DNA from 2 places in the Alteromonas sp. WD8-37 genome. Region 2 is predicted to be linked to the other one. Evidence: predicted binding sites of a transcription regulator. Region 2 holds the regulator's gene; the other holds the start of a gene.
The links. Region 2 encodes MetJ, which represses methionine synthesis genes. Its sites were predicted from a motif close to TAGACGTCTAGACGTCTA; they were not measured.

Region 1: a site for MetJ is predicted at 5,605-5,622, ahead of serA (phosphoglycerate dehydrogenase). Genes of this name have one in related genera too.

Annotation. Positions count from the first base shown of each region.
Region 1 covers NZ_JBUZOV010000004.1:160,490-169,898, reverse strand. The annotation lists gene ACTUJZ_RS11445 (efflux RND transporter permease subunit) at 1-70, shown strand, start outside; gene ACTUJZ_RS11440 (DUF1289 domain-containing protein) at 1,421-1,702, shown strand; gene ACTUJZ_RS11435 (HDOD domain-containing protein) at 1,763-2,587, shown strand; gene ACTUJZ_RS11430 (DUF481 domain-containing protein) at 2,642-3,457, shown strand; gene ACTUJZ_RS11425 (DUF481 domain-containing protein) at 3,534-4,280, shown strand; gene serA (phosphoglycerate dehydrogenase) at 4,349-5,578, opposite strand; gene rpiA (ribose-5-phosphate isomerase RpiA) at 5,723-6,379, opposite strand; gene ACTUJZ_RS11410 (5-formyltetrahydrofolate cyclo-ligase) at 6,435-7,028, opposite strand; gene ACTUJZ_RS11405 (nucleoside hydrolase) at 8,979-9,409, opposite strand, start outside.
Region 2 covers NZ_JBUZOV010000008.1:33,742-43,150, forward strand. The annotation lists gene metF (methylenetetrahydrofolate reductase) at 102-986, opposite strand; gene metJ (met regulon transcriptional regulator MetJ) at 1,135-1,455, shown strand; gene ACTUJZ_RS14430 (malic enzyme-like NAD(P)-binding protein) at 1,530-2,774, opposite strand; gene rpmE (50S ribosomal protein L31) at 3,184-3,396, opposite strand; gene priA (primosomal protein N') at 3,614-5,797, shown strand; gene ACTUJZ_RS14445 (SPOR domain-containing protein) at 5,929-6,516, shown strand; gene hslV (ATP-dependent protease subunit HslV) at 6,667-7,191, shown strand; gene hslU (HslU--HslV peptidase ATPase subunit) at 7,254-8,582, shown strand; gene ACTUJZ_RS14460 (ATP-grasp domain-containing protein) at 8,642-9,409, opposite strand, start outside.

The sequences.
Region 1 (9,409 bases), on a different contig from region 2:
TGGCCTTATCCTCACTCCGGTGTTTTATTATCTGCTGCAGCGCCGCAAAGTCAGTCGCACAGCAACCTAACCCAAGCGTTGCCCCTCTCCTTTAACAAGGGGCATTTTTTGCCGCCCTTCCCCAAGGGCGGCTTTTTTTTGTCATTTTAGAAATGACGAAAGTCTTGGACACCCACTTTTTTTGGCCTTGCAGGCAGGTGTTACTTCTGATGAAGTTTAGGCATTTCGCCGGATTGCCGGCGGGAAGCAAACTCGGCGGTATGGACCGCCTGATATTGGACATCCACCTTTTTTGTTTTGCTACTATGCGTAGCAGCGAGTGATTTATAAGCATTTTGCCGGATTGCCGGCGAGCAACCAAAGAGGGGCGGTGTCGACCGCCCCTCTTTGGAATCTCCCCGCGACCCCGATGCTGTGACTGCGTCAGCCGCAGTGCCGGCAAAACTGCCCACAGCCAAAAGGGTCATCCGTGACCCTGTTTGGCCTGGCCCGGCATCCCTGCCGGTCCGGTCAGTTTTTCTCACCGGCCCAGCGGCTGACCACAGCAAGGGGCTATAAAAAGCAGCTCGTCTCTTCGGAGCTGCTCTGTTGGAATGTTGGACACCCACTATTTTGCTTTCGCTACGCTGCGAAGCAGCGAGTGCTGTACAAGCATCTTGTCGGATTGCCGACAGCAACCAAAGAGGGGCGGTGTCGACCGCCCCTCTTTGGAATCTCCCCGCGACCCCACGCTGTGAAAGCGTCAGCCGCAGTGCCGGCAAAACAACCCCCAGCCAAAAGGGTCATCCCTGACCCTTTTGGCCTGGCCCGGCATCCCTGCCGGTCCGGTCAGTTTTTCTCACCGGCCCTGAGGCTGACCACAGCAAGGGGCCCCATAGATCAGCTCATATCTTCGAGCCTACTCAATTGGAAAGCCGGACGCCTATTGCTTATTGAAATGTAAGAACAGCCTGCTCTTATTCCCCCTAAGCGGAATAGCCAGTTGGGTGGAAAAGCAGAAAAATCGGCGAGGCAGGATGCCGAGCCAGCAGCACCGGGTCAGGATGACCCGTTGATGCGTGGCTTTTATGCCCGCCCGATTGGCTAGGCAGTTTTCCGCTTTGGGGAAGGCAGGGAGTCCAGAGGGTATTGCCGTATACCCTCTGGGTGACGTCGCCACCGCGACAAAGTGGCAGGAATACCTCTTAGGCTGAGACCAATTAGTCTGGAGTGAACAACCAAAGCAAACCGCCATCGAGCGAGGCGAAATCGCACACACCTTCTGGGTGAAGTCGCCACCGCGACAAAATGTTGAGAAGCCTTCTAGGCTGAAACTAAGCAGCAAAGTGGTGGACACCCACTTGTAGACTTCTTCTGCTATTCCCCCAAATATTGCTATACTGCGGGCATCTGTTTGGTTACGCAGGATATTGGCAGCGGTATGAGTTCTCCATCCCCCCCTGCACAACTTGAATTTTTTGCAGTACCCAGCCCCTGCATCGGCGTGTGCCAGTCGGGACCGCGTGGCTATTGCAAAGGCTGTTACCGCAGCCGGGAAGAGCGCTTGTACTGGCTTAAAGTGGATGATTTCACCCGGCGCAAAATTGTGGCCGCTTGCCATCGGCGTAAGCAGGCTGCATTGCGGCGTAAACAGCAAAGCGGAGTCAGCGAAGCACCGCCGCCCACACAATTCGACTTATTTGGCGATAAAACATCGGATTAAATCCTCCCCGCAGCGGCTTGCTTTGATATACTCTGGCCACTCTTTCAAAGGTGTGTGAATATGGCATTAGATAAACTGGTTTCTTATGCGGCCAATTCTTTTACGCTGCCCGACGTGTGCTTGCGGTTGCGCGAGGTGCTTGACGACAAGCGCTCTGATGCTGAAGATATCGCACGTTTGATTTCGGTGGATCCGTCATTAACCGCCAAGATTCTAAAACTGGCCAATAGCGCGCTGTTCCGCTTTCCGTCGCAGGTCGACTCGATTGCTCGCGCGGTCAATGTGATCGGCGGCGAGGCGTTGTATAATCTGGCTGTGGCAGAAACCGCCAACAATGCCTTTTCTCACTTTGAAAGTCACCTGATAAACCGGGAGCAACACTGGCATCGTTCGGTGTATTGCGGGATGGCGGCAAAATATCTGGCCCGGCATGTGCGCATGCGCGGTAGCGAACGATTTTTTGTTATGGGGATCCTCAGCAACCTTAGCGAGCTGGTGGTCGCCAAATGCGATCCAGAAAATTATCAGCTGTACCTGAATACCGAGTCGGATTTATTGCCCTGGGAAAAACAGCAACTGGTGTTTGGCTATGACTTTGCGCACCTGAGCGGCATGATCATGGAGCGCTGGCAACTACCGCTACAATTGTTTTACCCGGTACGTCTGCTGCATAACGTGCAAAAACAAAGCAAAGAGTCGGAGATTGCTTTATTAGCGTGTGCGCAACGGGTTACAATCCAGCAACTCAGCCAGGAAAGGCACCCGAACATTGAACTTTTCACCGCCGCTATCGCCCATAGTCTGAAGGTGGAAGGTGAGGCCATTGGCAATGCTGTTTCATTTGCCAATCACGAAACCAATAAAATTGCCTCCCTGATTTGTTAATAATAATACCGGCCACGGACGGGATACTTTGCGCTAAAAAATTCAAAATTATCTATGCACAATCATTCTCCTTTCCGTTTGTGGATCCTGCCTGTGTGTTTATTAGGCAGTGGATCAGCCGCAGCGGCTGATAAAAATCTGATCCAGACGCTATATCATAGCGACTTCACCTATCAACAGGGTGAATCTGAAGAGCTGTTTACCTTGGATGGTGAGCTTGGGATCCTGAACGCGTCAGGCAACACCGATGCCACCTCACTCAAAGCCGGCATCGTGTCTGAGCAGGAAACTCCGTATTGGAACAACAACTACTTTGCCGAGTTGTTGTACAAGCAAACCGAAGTCGAAGAAGACGGTGAGACTGAAGATCGGGTCAGTGCCCAGCGCTTTTATGGCACGGCGCAATTTGACTATAAGCTGACTACGCCAGGTCGGCGGATGTTTATATACGCCGATTATGAAAACGACCGGTTTAACGGTTATGAATACCGGGCGACGCTGGCCAGCGGTTGGTCGCATCGGGTTTGGAATACTGATAACAGTATGTTCAGGTACAGTGTCGGACCCGGCTATGGTTTTGTAAAAGCCGAAGATAATACTGTTACCAACGCTAATAATGGGTTTATTCTGCGCGCTTCCACCGAATACCAGCGTTTGTGGTATACCGGCTCGCGCTTACGTCAGTTTTTAAGCACTGAGATTGGCCCAAATAATATTAAAACGCGGTCTGAGACAGCCTTATCAGCCAATTTGTTTGATTCGCTGGCCATGAAGCTGTCATTTGTTGTGGCGTATGAAACCCAGCCGCTACCAGGCCAGCAGGGTGTGAATACCGAAACCTCTGTGTCAGTGGTTTATCGGTTTTTCTAAATTCGGCAGGCACCCAGAATTCTCAACAGAGGCGTTTAGCCTCTGTTGCTTTTTATACACTTAACGGGGAAACAACATGAAAAAGACGGTACTTACCGCAGCCGTTATCGGCGCGCTGTGTTCAGGCACAGCAGCTGCACAAACTAAGCAAAAGCCATTTACGCTGGAAGGCGGTCTGGGCTTTATTTTTACTACCGGTAACACCGATACAACCTCGGTGAACGGTTCGTTAGAGTCGCACCAGGAACTGGAAGACTGGAGTAATGATTACAGCCTGAGCGGTCTGTACAAAAAAGAGACTGTGGAAAATGACGAGGGCGTGGAAGAAGATCGCACCTCCGCCCAGCGTTTTGATGCACAGGCGCAGGCCAACTACAAGTTGGACAACCCTGACTACCGCTTGTTCGGCTTTGCTTCGTACGAAGACGATCGTTTCAGCTCGTACAACTACCAGTCAACGCTGGCTACCGGTTGGAACCACAAGTTGTGGCAGGACGATACCACGTCATTTGAATATTCAGTGGGTCCGGGTTATGCATTTAACGAAACCCAGGATGGCGAACAGCAAAATGGCCTGATTGTGCGGGCATCAAGCGGGTTTCAATGGTTAATCTCTGATACCGCCAAGTTTACCCAAACCATCAGTACCGAGGTGGGTAGCGAGAACACCAAATCTGCTGCCGAGACTGCACTGACCGCTTCTATCAACGGCAGCCTGTCGTTGAAACTGTCGGTATCTCTGGACCACAATACCCATGTTGAGCCCGGCAAAGAAAAGCTGGACACCGAAACAGCGATCACCCTGGTGTATAACTTCCTATAAACTGGAAAGTGCAATAAAAAAGCCCGCCCGGAGAATTCCGGCGCGGGCTTTTTTGTATTGGCGAGTACTTAATGCAGCAGGCGAGTTTTGATGGTGCCGTCAATCTGCATCAGCTGATTAAAGCCTTCATAAGCTTTATCTGCTTCAATATCAATGACCACATAACCAATATCTGGGGTGGTTTGCAGATATTGTGCTTCGATGTTGATACCCTGTTCGGCGAATGTGCGGTTAATTTGCATAATCACGCCAGGGCGGTTTTCGTGGATGTGTAGCAACCGCGAGCGGCCCGGATGATCCGGTAGCGATACTTCCGGGAAATTCACCGCCGACAAGGTGGAGCCATTATCACTGTATTTGGCCAGCTTGCCGGCCACTTCGATGCCAATGTTTTCCTGAGCTTCCTGGGTGCTGCCGCCCACATGCGGGGTGAGGATCACATTATCAAAGCGGCGCAGCGGCGACTCAAATTCTTCATCATTGGACTTGGGCTCCACTGGGAATACATCAATGGCAGCACCGCTTAACTTGCCACTTTCCAGCGCCGCGACCAGAGCATCAATGTCCACCACGGTACCGCGAGACGCATTAATCAAGATGGCATCCTGGCGCATCGACGCCAAGGCCTGGGCATCGATCATATCCTTGGTTTGCGGCGTTTCAGGCACATGCAGTGACACCACATCAGAGGTGGCCAGCAAGGTTTCCAGGCTCTTGGTCTGGGTGGAGTTGCCCAGCACCAGTTTGTCTTCGATATCGTAAAATTGAACGCGCATGCCCAGGTGCTCCGCCAAAATGCTCAACTGGGTGCCGATATGTCCATAACCGATAATCCCCAAGGTTTTGCCACGCGCCTCATAAGCCCCGTTGGCACTTTTTTCCCATTCGCCGCGGTGCGCTTTGGCATTTTTGGAAGGGATCTGACGCAGCAGCAAAATAATCTGGCCAAGCACCAGTTCGGCCACCGAGCGAGTATTGGAAAAGGGGGCGTTAAAGACCGGGATCCCACGCTTTTCAGTCGCCACCAGATCGACCTGATTAGTGCCGATACAAAAACACCCGACCGCGACCAGTTTTTGTGCCGCATCAATGACTGCTTCAGTTAGCTGAGTACGTGAGCGGAGCCCGATAAAATGCACATCCTGCACTTTTTCAATCAGTTCGTGTTCAGGCAGTGAGGTTTTTACATATTCAATGTTGCTGTAGCCATTTCTTTCCAGTGTTTCAACAGCGCTGGGGTGCACACCCTCAAGCAATAAAATACGAATTTTATCTTTTGGTAGCGATACTTTGCTCATTGGTATGGATCTCAGAATGGGTGATTAAGATGTCTGGACGTCTAAATGGTAAGCTATCAGATGTTGTAGTGGCAGAAAAGCTTTTTCTGCCAGCTATTTTGCAATGCAAGGGTAGGCCGCATGCTCTTTCGGCCTGACCTGTACTTAATCGTGAGTCTTAACGCCCTTATCGGTAGCGACTAGCACCACATCCGCACCACGATGGGCAAACAAACCGTTTGTCACTACACCGACAATATTATTAATCGCGGCTTCCAATTCGCGGGGATTGACAATCGATAGGTTATGCACATCCAGAATGACATTGCCATTGTCAGTCACCACACCCTGGCGGTAGACCGGGTCGCCACCGAGTTTCACCAGCTCGCGGGCCACATAGGAGCGAGCCATAGGAATCACTTCCACCGGCAACGGGAAATCGCCCAGCACCGGTACCTGTTTGCTGTCATCGACAATACAGACAAATTTTTTGGCCACCGCTGCGACAATTTTTTCCTGGGTCAATGCGGCACCGCCGCCTTTGATCATATGCTTATGCTCGGTCACCTCATCGGCACCATCCACATACACCTCAAGATCGTCTACCTCATTAAGGTCAAACACCTGGATCCCGTGCTCTTTTAAACGCTGCGTCGAGGCATTGGAGCTGGACACTGCACCTACAAGTTGGTGCTTCATCTCGGCCAGCCCGTCAATAAAATAGTTTACGGTGGAGCCGGTACCTACACCTACGATCGTGTCGGACTTTACATAGGCCAGGGCGGCTTTTGCCACAGCCTGCTTTTTTGCATTTTGATCCATATATCCTCCTGGTTGACGGTATGAGTGTACCTTATTCACACACCGGCCAACTAACTTATTTGGTGTTCCAGATTCGGCTAGGCGTAACGATGGCATCGCAGGGAATATCCCAGCTGGCCACCGGCAGATCACCGACCTGCTGACAGTCATGGGCGATGCCCAGCAGCACCGGCGGGGCCGGTAATTCGGACAGCCTGGCCAGAGAACGGTCATAAAAACCACCGCCCATACCTAAGCGATTTCCCTGCGCATCAAAACCCACCAACGGCATCAAAATAACCTGATGCTCAGCCAGGCTGGCAATCGCCGCGCAATCCAGCGCCGGCTCGGCAATCTTAAACCGGTTCATGGTCATGGCGGTGCCGGTATGATAATCCTGAAACAGCAGATGCTGGCGTGAAAATGGGTGGAGCACCGGCAATGACACCTGTTGCTGGTGTTGCCAGCAGTGAGTGATTACCGGCGTTACATCCGGCTCGCCATCGTTGGCCAGATAGGCTGCAATTCGTTTGGCGTTGATGAAGGCAGGCAGGGTTTGTAATTGCGCCAGCAACTGCCGGCTGGCCTGGTTCTGTTCTGCTGCACTTAAAGCGCGCCGTGCATTACGCAAATCTGCGCGCAACTGCGCCCGCGAAGAAGACTGCGTCATCCAATTTCTCTGTGTGTCAAAAACAGCCAGCATACGGGTTGGGGGAGGGATTGCAAGGGGGGACAGCACCAAGCTGTCTGTGATGGACATCCACCCTTTTGTTTCCGCTACAATCGTAGCATTGATTGCTGATGCAGCATCTTGTCGGATTGCCGGCGGGCAACCAAAGAGGGGCGATGTCGACCGGATTCCCCTCTTTCGAGGGCACCACGCTGTGAAGGCGTCATCCACAGTGCCGGCAAAACTGCCCACAGCCAAAAGGGTCATCCCTGACCCTGTTTGGCCTGGCCCGGCATCCCTGCCGGCCCGGTCAGTTTTTCTCACCGGCCCAGCGGCTGACCACAGCAAGGGGGACTAAAGAACGGCTTATCTCTTCGAGCCTTCTCAATTGGAATGCTGGACATCCACTGGAATGCTGGACATCCACAGTTTGTCTATTGGCGAACACCCACTATTTTGCTATCGCAACAATGCGCAGCATTGATTGCTGATGAAGCATTTCGCCGGATTGCCGGCGGGCAACCAAAGAGGGGCGGTGTCGACCGCCCCTCTTTGGAATCTCCCCGCGACCCTACGCTGTGAAAGCGTCAACCGCAGTGCCGGTAAAACTGCCCACAGCCAAAAGGGTCATCCCTGACCCTGTTTGGCCTGGCCCGGCATCCCTGCCGGCCCGGTTAGTTTTTCTCACCGGCCCAGCGGCTGACCACAGCAAGGGCCCTAAAGAGCGGGTCGTCTCTTAGAGCTTTCTCAATTAGAAAGCTGGACGCCTATTGCTTATTGAAATGTAAAAACAGCCTGCTCTTTATCCCCCTGAGCGGAATAGCCAGTTGGGCGGATAAGCAGAAAAGTCGGCGAGGCAGGACGCCGAGCCAGCAGCACCGGGTCAGGAAGACCCGTTGATGCGTGGGTTTTATGCCCGCCCAATTGGCTAGGCAGTTTCCGCTTTGGGGAGAGCGGGGAGTCCAGAGGGTATCGCGTATACCCTCTGGGTGATGTCGCCACCGCGACGAAATGGTGGGATAGCCTTTCAAACTGAAATTAATTAGCGAAATATGGGTGGCCATATCAGGCTATTATCGAGCGAAGCGAGATAGCACATACCCTCTGGGTGATGTCGTCACCGCGACAAAATGTTGAGAAAACCTTCTAGGCTAAACTTAAGTAACTGAGAATAAGAGATGACAATGGACAGTCATACTTGACCGCCATCTAGCATGGCGGCAATGCATACCCTCTGGGTGATGTCGCCACCGCGACGAAATGGTGGGATAGCCTTTCAAACTGAAATTAATTAGCGAAATATGGGTGGCCATATCAGGCTATTATCGAGCGAAGCGAGATAGCACATACACTCTGGGTGATGTCGTCACCGCGATAAAATGTTGAGAAAACCTTCTAGGCTAAACTTAAGTAACTGAGAATAAGAGATGACAATGGACAGTCATACTTGACCGCCATCTAGCATGGCGGCAATGCATACCCTCTGGGTGATGTCGCCACCGCGACGAAATGGTGGGATAGCCTTTCAAACTGAAATTAATTAGCGAAATATGGGTGGCCATATCAGGCTATTATCGAGCGAAGCGAGATAGCACATACCCTCTGGGTGATGTCGTCACCGCGACAAAATGTTGAGAAAGCCTTCTAGGCTAAACTTAAGTAACTGAGAATAAGAGATGACAATGGGCAGTCATACTTGACCGCCATCTAGCATGGCGGCAACGCACATACCCTCTGGGTGACGTCGCCACCGCGACGAAATGTTGACAAAGCCTCTTAGGCTGAGAGCAAATACCCACATTTTGAATAGAGCAAGAAACCCTACAACGGTTGTTGGGCAAGGATTTTATCGAATTGCCGCCAGGCAATAAAAAGTGCCCTCGCCACCGCGACAAAAAAACGCCGCATAAAGCGGCGTTTCATCACATTATCGGTTAATCAAATCAACGATTAACGCGCATACGTCTCGATGAACAAGGCTTCTAAACGCTCTTTGTCCACTTTGGTGGCTACCTTGATGGTTTGCGCTTCTGTCCATAGCGGGCTGGCGGTGGTGCCGGGTGGGGCCACAATTGTCTGGCCGCAATTAAGGGCATCGGTTGATACCCGCACATGGCCTTTGGTCAGCTCAAACAGGTCCGGAGCAATCAAATGCGCCAGCGGGAAGGCGTCGTGGAAGCAGCACACGCGCTCGTCGCCATCTTTGGTGTAAAAATCGATATAAAACTGTGCCGCTTTTTGCACAAAGCCACCCAGTTTTTCGTTTTTCTCGGCCAGCGTGTCTACAAAGGCGGCTTTAAACCGTACCGCGTTGGTTACATCCAGACCAAACATGGTGATATCCCAGTCGGCACTGAATACGATGTCGGCTGCGTGGGCAT
Region 2 (9,409 bases):
TTTGCCAGTTTCAACAGCAACTCCTTGAAAGTTCTTCCATACCCGCCCAGTGTAGCGCGAGTTGCCCGGCTTCAACAGTGCAATTATTGGCCGTCGCGGGTTTAGCCGGCCCGCGCGCCTAGCATATGGCAGATGGCATAGCTGAGTTCGCTGCGATTAAGAGTATAAAAATGAAAATGCTTCACCCCTTCTTTGGCCAGCACTTTGACCTGTTCCATGGCGATATTGGCGCCTAACAGATTGCGAGTGGTTTGATCATCCTCGGCCACACCGTCAAACATCTTATGCAGCCAGCCCGGCACATGCACATTAGTAAAGCCGGCAAATTTCACTAAGGTCTGATAATTGGTCACCGGCAGGATCCCCGGCACAATGTCCAGATCGATGCCTGCGGCTGCAGCGCGGTCGCGAAAACGCAAAAACACACTGGTATCAAAGAAAAACTGAGTGATGGCTTCACTGGCACCGGCTTCGGCTTTGCGTTTCAGGTTAAGCAAATCAAACTGGGCATTGGGCGCCTCAGGGTGTTTTTCCGGATAGGCCGCTACCGACACATCAAAATCCGCCACCTCTTTAAGCAATGACACCAAATCTGAGGCATACATATCGGTTTTTTCGGTGCCGGGCGGCAGGTCGCCACGCAGCGCTACAATCCGCCGGATCCCGGTTTGCCAGTAATCGCGGGCAATCTGCTGCAACTCGGCTTTACTGGCATCCACACAGGTCAGATGCGGTACCGCCGGCACGCCGGTTTGCTGATGAATACGTTTGACCACATCGTGGGTGCGGTCGCGCTCGCCACTGTTGGCCCCGTAGGTGACCGACATGTATGCAGGTTTAAGCGGGGCCAGCCGCTCCACCGAGCGCCACAGGGTTTGTTCCATCTTTTCCGATTTGGGCGGAAAAAACTCAAAGGATACCTGGATATCCTGCAGCTCGGATAAGGATTGGTTCAGGGCATCAATCCCCTGGGCAAAAGACACCATCAGCAAATTCTCTTTATGGCCGTTTAGACGTCTAAATTAGATAATATGTGTCTAGACGTCAAGCGGTTTACACTGCTCAATTGACCTTTTCTCCACAATGGTTAGAATTTCCGCTCATAATAAAGAACCGCGAATTTGAGAGCTTGTAATGGCAAAATGGAACGGCAACTATATTCATCCCTACGCTGAGCACGGCAAAAAAAGCGAGCAGGTTAAAAAAGTCACTGTCTCGATCCCCATCACTGTATTAAAAGAACTGACCGACGAACGCACCCGGCGCCAGATTAACAATCTACGTCATGCCACCAATTCAGAATTATTGTGCGAGGCATTTTTGCACGCCTTTACCGGCCAGCCGCTGCCAAACGATGATGATTTACGTAAAGACAATCCGAATCGGGTGCCTGCCGAAGCGCGCCGGCTGATGGAAGAAATGGGCATCGATCCCAGTTTTGAAAACGAAGCCTGAGCAACCGGATGGCGCCGGCTGCGCAGATAAACTAGCCGCCCGAGTGTCTAAGGCGGCTAGGGCGGCTAAAGCAGCTAGGGCGTATAATGTGATGGCAGCGAGTCCAGCCGGGCCACGCCAGAGGCAATCGCAGCCTTGGCCACCGCAGTGGCGATACGACTACACAAGCGGGGATCCATCGGTTTGGGGATAATATAATTGCGGCCAAATTCCAGCTTGCTGGAATTACTGGCTTTCAACACTTCATCGGGCACCGGCTCACGGGATATCTGACGAATTGCTTCTACCGCAGCCACTTTCATCTCATCATTGATGGCACTGGCCCGCACATCCAGCGCGCCGCGAAAAATAAACGGAAAGCACAGCACATTATTGACCTGATTTGGATAGTCCGAGCGTCCGGTGGCCATGATCAGGTCGCTGCGCACATCGTGGGCCAGCTCTGGCTTGATTTCCGGATCCGGGTTGGAGCAGGCAAACACAATCGGATTATCAGCCATCAACGCCAAGGTTTCCGGCGGCAGCAAATCCGGCCCCGACACCCCGACAAAAATATCCGCACCATCCATCACATCTTCTAAGGTGCGCTTATCGGTATTGTTGGCAAACAGCTTTTTGTGCTCGGTCAGATCTTCCCGGCGGGTATGAATGACCCCTTTGCGATCCAGCATATAGATGCGCTCACGCTGCGCCCCGCAGGTGATAAGCAACTCCATACAGGCTACCGCGGCAGCGCCGGCGCCCATACACACAATGGTGATATCTTCAATTTGCTTATTTTGAATTTCCAGCGCATTAAGCATACCGGCCGCGGTAACAATCGCGGTGCCGTGCTGATCATCATGAAACACCGGAATTTTGCAGCGCTTGATCAGCTCTTGCTCTATCTCAAAACATTCTGGCGCTTTGATATCTTCAAGGTTGATGCCGCCAAAGGAGTCGGCAATGTTGGCTACGGTGTTAATAAACTCTTCGGTGGTACGATGTTTAACCTCAATATCAATCGCATCCAGCCCGGCAAATCGTTTAAACAACAATGCTTTACCTTCCATTACTGGCTTGGATGCCAGCGGGCCTAAATTGCCCAGGCCCAGGATAGCGGTGCCATTACTGATCACCGCCACCGTGTTGCCTTTGGCTGTGTACAGATAGGCATCATCCGGGTTATTGGCGATCTCCCGGACTGGTTCAGCCACACCGGGGCTGTAGGCCAGGGACAGATCGTCCACCGTTTCGGCCGGTTTGGACAGCTCCATCCGGATTTTTCCCGGCGTGGGCTTGGCATGATAATCAAGCGCGCGTTGTCTGAAATCTGACATTTATACTATGTCCTTTATGTGTAGGGTTAGGGCACAGCAAACCGCACTATGCGGTTTGTGAAAGACAGGTCTTTGCCTGTTTAATATACAAATCCATGCTAAGTCAAGACGGGCAGCCCATCTGTCAGCCAGATTTTGTTCATCGCCACTGTAGCACAGCCCTGTGGCTAACACATATCAGATGACGTGGTCGTGCAGCGTGCAGCACAGGTAATAGAAATATAAAAGTCCGTCCGGGCCACAGCCAGTGTTGTGCGACTATGTTGTGTATTCATTACAGTGATAATATAAGCAGAGGGTGCTATCAGTGATAAGCGTGCAGGAGAGTCAGGCTGTGGAGAGCTGGCCAACCGCCAGGCACAAAAAAAGCGCCGGGAAGGCGCTTTTTGCAGATTGGCTGATACCAGGCTTACTTTTTGCCCAGTGCACCAAAACGCTTCTTGAAGCGGTCAACACGGCCACCGGTGTCAACGTTACGCTGCTTACCAGTGTAAAAAGGGTGGCAGTTTGAGCACACATCAAGATTCAGATCTTTGCCTACAGTTGAACGAACTTTGATTTCGTTACCGCACGAGCATGATGCTGTGATTTCTTCGTATTTTGGATGGATATCGTTTTTCATGGGAAACCTCAAAAAAAGGCCGTATCGCTATCCAGCCCGCAGCTGAACACCATACGTTATACAAATAATGGCAACACCACCAAAGCGGCCTTGCCGTAAAGAGGCGCGCATATTAATGTATGGCGCGCGCTGAATCAAGTAGGTGTGTTAAAAATAACCAGGCCCGGGGCCATGCTGCATCGGGCGTTTGACCTGTATTTGGATACCCAGTAGCACCATGATCCTGATTGATGTCGCCGTTCCTGTGCCACTACGCCAGATGTTTTCTTACACCCACCCTTCGTCGCTGGAAGCCGGGGTGCGCGTGCTGGTGCCCTTTGGCCGGCGCCAGCTGGTGGGCATTGTCACCGGCCACCGAGCGGCGGAAGAGAGCGAGCAGGATAGCACCAAACTCAAAGCCATTGACGAGGTGCTGGACGCCGAACCGGTGTTCAGCCTGGCCATCCTTAATCTGTGTCGCTGGCTATGGCAATATTATCATCACAGCCCGGGCGAAGTACTGCATACTGCTTTACCGGTGCGACTGCGCAAGGGCGAGCCGGCTGAGCCGGCAGCCGAATGCTGGTATCAGGTGACCACGGATGGCCAGGCAACCGACGCGACCAGATTGTCGCGGGCACCACGTCAGCAAGCCTGCCTGGCGCAGCTGCAACAGCAGGCCTGTCGCGCAGAGGTGTTAAAAAGTGATTATTCAGCCGCAGTGCTCAAAGCCTTGCAAGAGCGGGAGTTGATTAAACAGGACTGGCGTGCCACCAGCCCTCAGCCGCAGCGCTGGCTGACCGATTTTGCCCCGACTGGGGCGCCTCGTCCCGACCCGGAACAAGCGCTGGCCATTACCGCCATTGTGCAGCAGCAAGGCAAATTTTGCCCGTTTTTGCTCGAAGGAGTGACCGGCAGTGGCAAGACCGAGGTGTATCTGCAGGCCATCGAATCAGTGTTACTGGCCGGTCGACAGGTGTTGATTCTGGTGCCGGAGATTGGCCTGACCCCGCAAACAGTGGCCCGTTTTACCCAGCGCTTTGGTATTGAGGTGGGCGTGCTGCATTCCCAAATCACCGACAGTACCCGCCTGGCGGTGTGGCAGCAGGCCCGCGCCGGTGAGCTGGGGATCATCATTGGCACCCGCTCGGCCATCTTTACCCCGCTACGCTACCCAGGCATGCTGATTGTGGATGAAGAGCATGATGAGTCGTTCAAACAGCAGGACGGCTTACGCTATCATGCCCGCGACCTGGCGGTGCTTCGTGCCCAGCAGGACAGTATCCCGCTGGTGTTAGGCTCGGCCACGCCGTCGCTGGAATCGTTGAATAATGCTTTGAGCAAGCGCTATCGGCACCTGCAACTCACCCGACGGGCTGCCGGCGCCCAGGCCACGCTTCAACACGTGCTGGATATAAAAAACCAGCCTATGCAGTTTGGCCTGGCGGCCGGCACCCTGACCCTGATGCGCCAGCATTTGCAGCAAGGCAATCAGGTGCTGGTGTTTGTCAATCGGCGCGGCTTTGCCCCGGCGCTGGTCTGCCATAAATGCGGTCACACCGACAGTTGTCAGCGCTGCGAACGGCCCTTTACCGTGCATAAGGTGCAGCGGCGGTTGCAGTGCCACCATTGTGCAGCTACCCGGCCTATCCCCCGGCAATGTGAACAGTGCGGTCACCGGGAACTGATGACCGAAGGTATCGGCACTGAGCAGTTGGAACAAGGCTTAGGCCAGCTGTTTCCGGATGCGGCACAGGTGCGCATCGACAGTGATTCCATTAAAGGCAAAGACAAGCTGCCGGCGCTGCTTAAAGCCATCAACGAGCAGCAATATCAGTTGCTCATTGGCACCCAGATTTTATCTAAAGGCCACCATTTTCCTCATGTGACCCTGGTGGTAGTGTTGGATTGTGATGGTGCGCTGTTTAGCGCGGATTACCGCGCGCCAGAAAAACTGGCGCAACTGGTGACCCAGCTGGCTGGCCGGGCAGGGAGGGCCAGTAAGCCGGGCGAAATGTGGCTGCAAACCCATAACCCGGAGCATCCGTTGTTACAGGATCTGATCCACAACGGCTATGGCCATTTTGCCCGCCATGCTTTGCTGGAGCGCAAAATGGCACAGCAACCGCCATTTTCCAGCCAGGTGGCACTGCGGGCTGAAGCGCTGGACGGGCAGGCAGCCTGGGCGTTTTTGCAACAGGCCAGTCAGGCCTTGCAGCAAGACGCGGTGCGTATTATCGGGCCGATGCCGTGTCTGATCGAAAAACGCCAGGGCCGTTTTCGTTTTATGCTGCTGATCCAGTCGGATAAGCGCAAACAACTGCACGAATGTGTGCGCCTAGGCTTGCCCCAGGTGAGCAGCCTGCCACTGGCGGCCAAGGTGCGCTGGTCGGTGGATGTCGACCCCACCGACTTTAGCTAGTCGATATAACAGCTGTGGCTGCACACACGCTATGGTTGAATTACGGGCAGCATTCAGGGATGCTTTTAGGGTAAACTATGCGCCGGTCAGAATGCTTATCTGACGGCTTAGCAGAGGAATGAGTGCCTTATATGGCTCAACGCGATTATGTATCTCGCGGTCGTGGATCGCAGAATAAAAACAAAAAACAACCCAAAAAAGCCACCCGTAACAGCCGCCAGCCGCCTCCGGGCCGGGCCAGTGCCGGCACGCTATCAAAAATCCGGTTGGCCATCGTGGTGCTTCTGTTCGCTGCGTTTGTGTGGTTTTTATGGTCCATCAGCGGCAGTGCACCGGATGAGGTGGATGCCCCGGTAGCGCCGCCGGTGAGCCGCACCCCGGAAGATGCCTTACCGGAGATGCCTGAAGAAGAATGGGAATACATCAAATCTCTGCCTGGCTATGAGGTCGAAGTGGAAGTGGCCGAGCAGCAACAATCGGATAAACTGTATTTGCTGCAATGCGGCTCGTTTCGTACCCGTGCCCAGGCCGAAGAAATGAAAGCCAATATCGCCTTTCAGGGCTTAGAAGCGCAGATCCGGGATACCCGCGGCACCAATGGCCAGTGGTTCAGAGTGATTTTAGGCCCGCTGCAAACCAAACGGGATGCCGAACGGGCTAAACATACCCTGCGCAAAATCAATATTACTACCTGCATGATCCTGACCTGGTCGCTGTAAGCAAGCAGCCCGGGTCAGCCGTGGCCGGCGGCAAAATGTACAAGCCGTTCGGCCACTCTTGAAATCCTGCCACAGCGCCCCACTTATCTTTCACTGTGTAAAATTGTTGGGGCGGCAATGCTGCGCCCCACCCACCAATGGGGAAGACTCGTGACAACAATCGTTTCTGTAAGACGCAATAATCAGGTCGTCATGGCAGGGGATGGCCAGGTCTCTTTGGGCAATACGGTGATGAAAGGCAATGCCCGCAAAGTGCGCCGCCTGTATCACGACAAAGTACTGGCCGGATTTGCCGGTGGTACCGCCGATGCATTTACGCTGTTTGAACGCTTTGAAGCCAAGCTGGAAACGCATCAGGGCCATCTGACCCGGGCGGCAGTTGAGCTGGCCAAAGACTGGCGGACGGATCGTGCGCTGCGCCGCTTAGAAGCGCTGCTGGCGGTGGCCGACGAAACTGCCTCGTTCATCATTACCGGTAACGGGGATGTGGTGCAGCCTGAGCAGGATCTGATTGCGCTGGGTTCTGGCGGCAACTACGCCCAGGCAGCCGCGACTGCGCTATTAGATAACACCGAATTGTCGGCCAAAGAAATTGCCGAAAAAAGTTTAAGCATCGCCGGTGATATCTGCGTATTTACCAATCATAGTCAAACCATTGAAGTGCTGGACTACTAAGCCAGCCCCCATGATAAGCGCGAAGGCGGCACGCCTTCGCCTGTAGAAAGAAGGTTTTTTTCATGTCTGAAATGACTCCAAGAGAAATCGTTCACGAGCTGGACCGCCACATAATTGGCCAGCAGGATGCCAAGCGCGCGGTGTCTATTGCATTGCGTAATCGCTGGCGCCGGATGCAGCTGCCTGAAGAGCTGCGCCAGGAAGTCACCCCTAAAAATATTTTGATGATTGGCCCTACGGGAGTGGGCAAAACCGAAATTGCCCGGCGTCTGGCCAAGCTGGCCAATGCGCCCTTTATCAAAGTAGAAGCCACCAAATTCACCGAGGTGGGCTATGTAGGCAAAGAAGTTGAAACCATTATCCGTGATCTGGCCGATATTGCGGTCAAGATGACCAAAGAGCGCGAGATGACCAAGGTGCGCTATCGCGCCGAAGAGGCTGCCGAAGATCGCATCCTGGATGTGCTGTTGCCGCCGCCAGAAGATGCCTGGGGCAAAAAAGAAGAAGTAGAAGATCGCGGCACCCGCCAGAACTTCCGCAAAAAATTGCGTGAAGGCCAGCTCGACGACAAAGAAATTGAAATTGATGTGTCACAGTCGCAGATGGGCGTGGAAATCATGGCCCCACCGGGTATGGAAGAGATGACCAATCAGCTGCAGGGCATGTTCCAGAATCTGTCTGGCTCGCAAAAGAAAAAGAAAAAGCTGAAAATCAAAGAAGCCTTTAAGTTGCTGATTGAAGAAGAAGCTGCGCGCCTGGTCAATCAGGAAGATTTAAAAGAAAAAGCCATCGAAGCAGTGGAACAGCACGGCATCGTGTTCGTGGATGAGATTGACAAGATCTGTAAACGCGAAGGCAACCAGTCTGGTGATGTGTCCCGCGAAGGGGTGCAGAGGGACTTGCTACCGCTGGTGGAAGGCTCCACGGTGTCTACCAAGCATGGCATGGTCAAAACAGACCATATCTTGTTTATCGCATCAGGCGCGTTCCAGATGAGCAAGCCGTCGGATCTTATCCCGGAATTGCAGGGGCGTTTGCCAATTCGGGTCGAGCTATCCGCTTTGAAGGTGGATGATTTCAAACGCATCTTAACCGAGCCCAATGCCTCACTGTGCGAGCAGTATCGCGCCCTGATGGCCACCGAAGGGGTCACTGTTGATTTTGCCGAGTCAGGCATTCAGCGCATTGCTGAGGCGGCGTGGCAGGTCAATGAGCGAACCGAAAATATCGGTGCACGCCGTCTGCACACGGTGCTGGAGCGCCTGATGGAAGATATCTCGTATGATGCCTCTGAAAAATCCGGTGAGTCGTTTGCCATCGACAAAGACTATGTCGATAGCCACTTAAACACTCTGGTGGACAACGAAGATCTGAGCCGCTTTATCTTGTAAGCGCACCGGTATTTAAACCATTGCCAAGCCGCCCACCCGGGCGGCTTTTTTTGTGCCGGCTAGTCGGGCTCGTCGCCACACAGCAAATCAGCCAGGGTGGCGGTAACAGGCAGTCCCGAGGCTGCTTCAAACTGGCAAAAATATGGCGCCGGGTTGGCTTCTAAAAACACGTACTCGCCTTCCGGCGTGAGCCGCCAGTCGATGGCGGTCCAGCGCATACCCAGTGCCTGGCAGGCCAGAATCGCATGCTGCTGCACTGTGTCAGGCAGTGTGTGCGGGCATAACCGGGTGTGAATGTCAGTGCGAAAATCCACATGATTTGAGCGTAACTCGGCGCTGAGCACCTGCTGGCCAATCACATAGCTGCGCACATTGGTGCCGCTGATGAATTGCTGCACAGTAAGCGGGGCTGCGGCCAGCGCAGCCTGCCACTGCGCGAGAGAATAATCACTGGCGGTGAGCCGGCGGCAATACCCCCCGCCATGGGCCGGTTTCAACACAATGTGCTGGTGGCGGCGGGCAAAGTCATTCGCATCAGCGGCATAATTGCCCACATAGGTGGCTGGCGTGCGCAGGCCCAGCTGGCGTACAAGGTATAACTGCTGCGGTTTTCGGTGGTGAAACTGAATCGCGCTGACCGGGTTATACCAGATAAACTCACTGGTATATAGCAGGGTGCTTAATACTGCTTGTTGGTTTTTCTGGCTGGTTACCGAGGTCTTGGTCTCATCGTCGGCGGCGGTTTGCCATTGCTGCCAAAAGGCGGCGCTAAAGTCGGGTAGTGCCCAGGTATGATCTGCCTCATGCAGCAGGCCTACACCGCTATC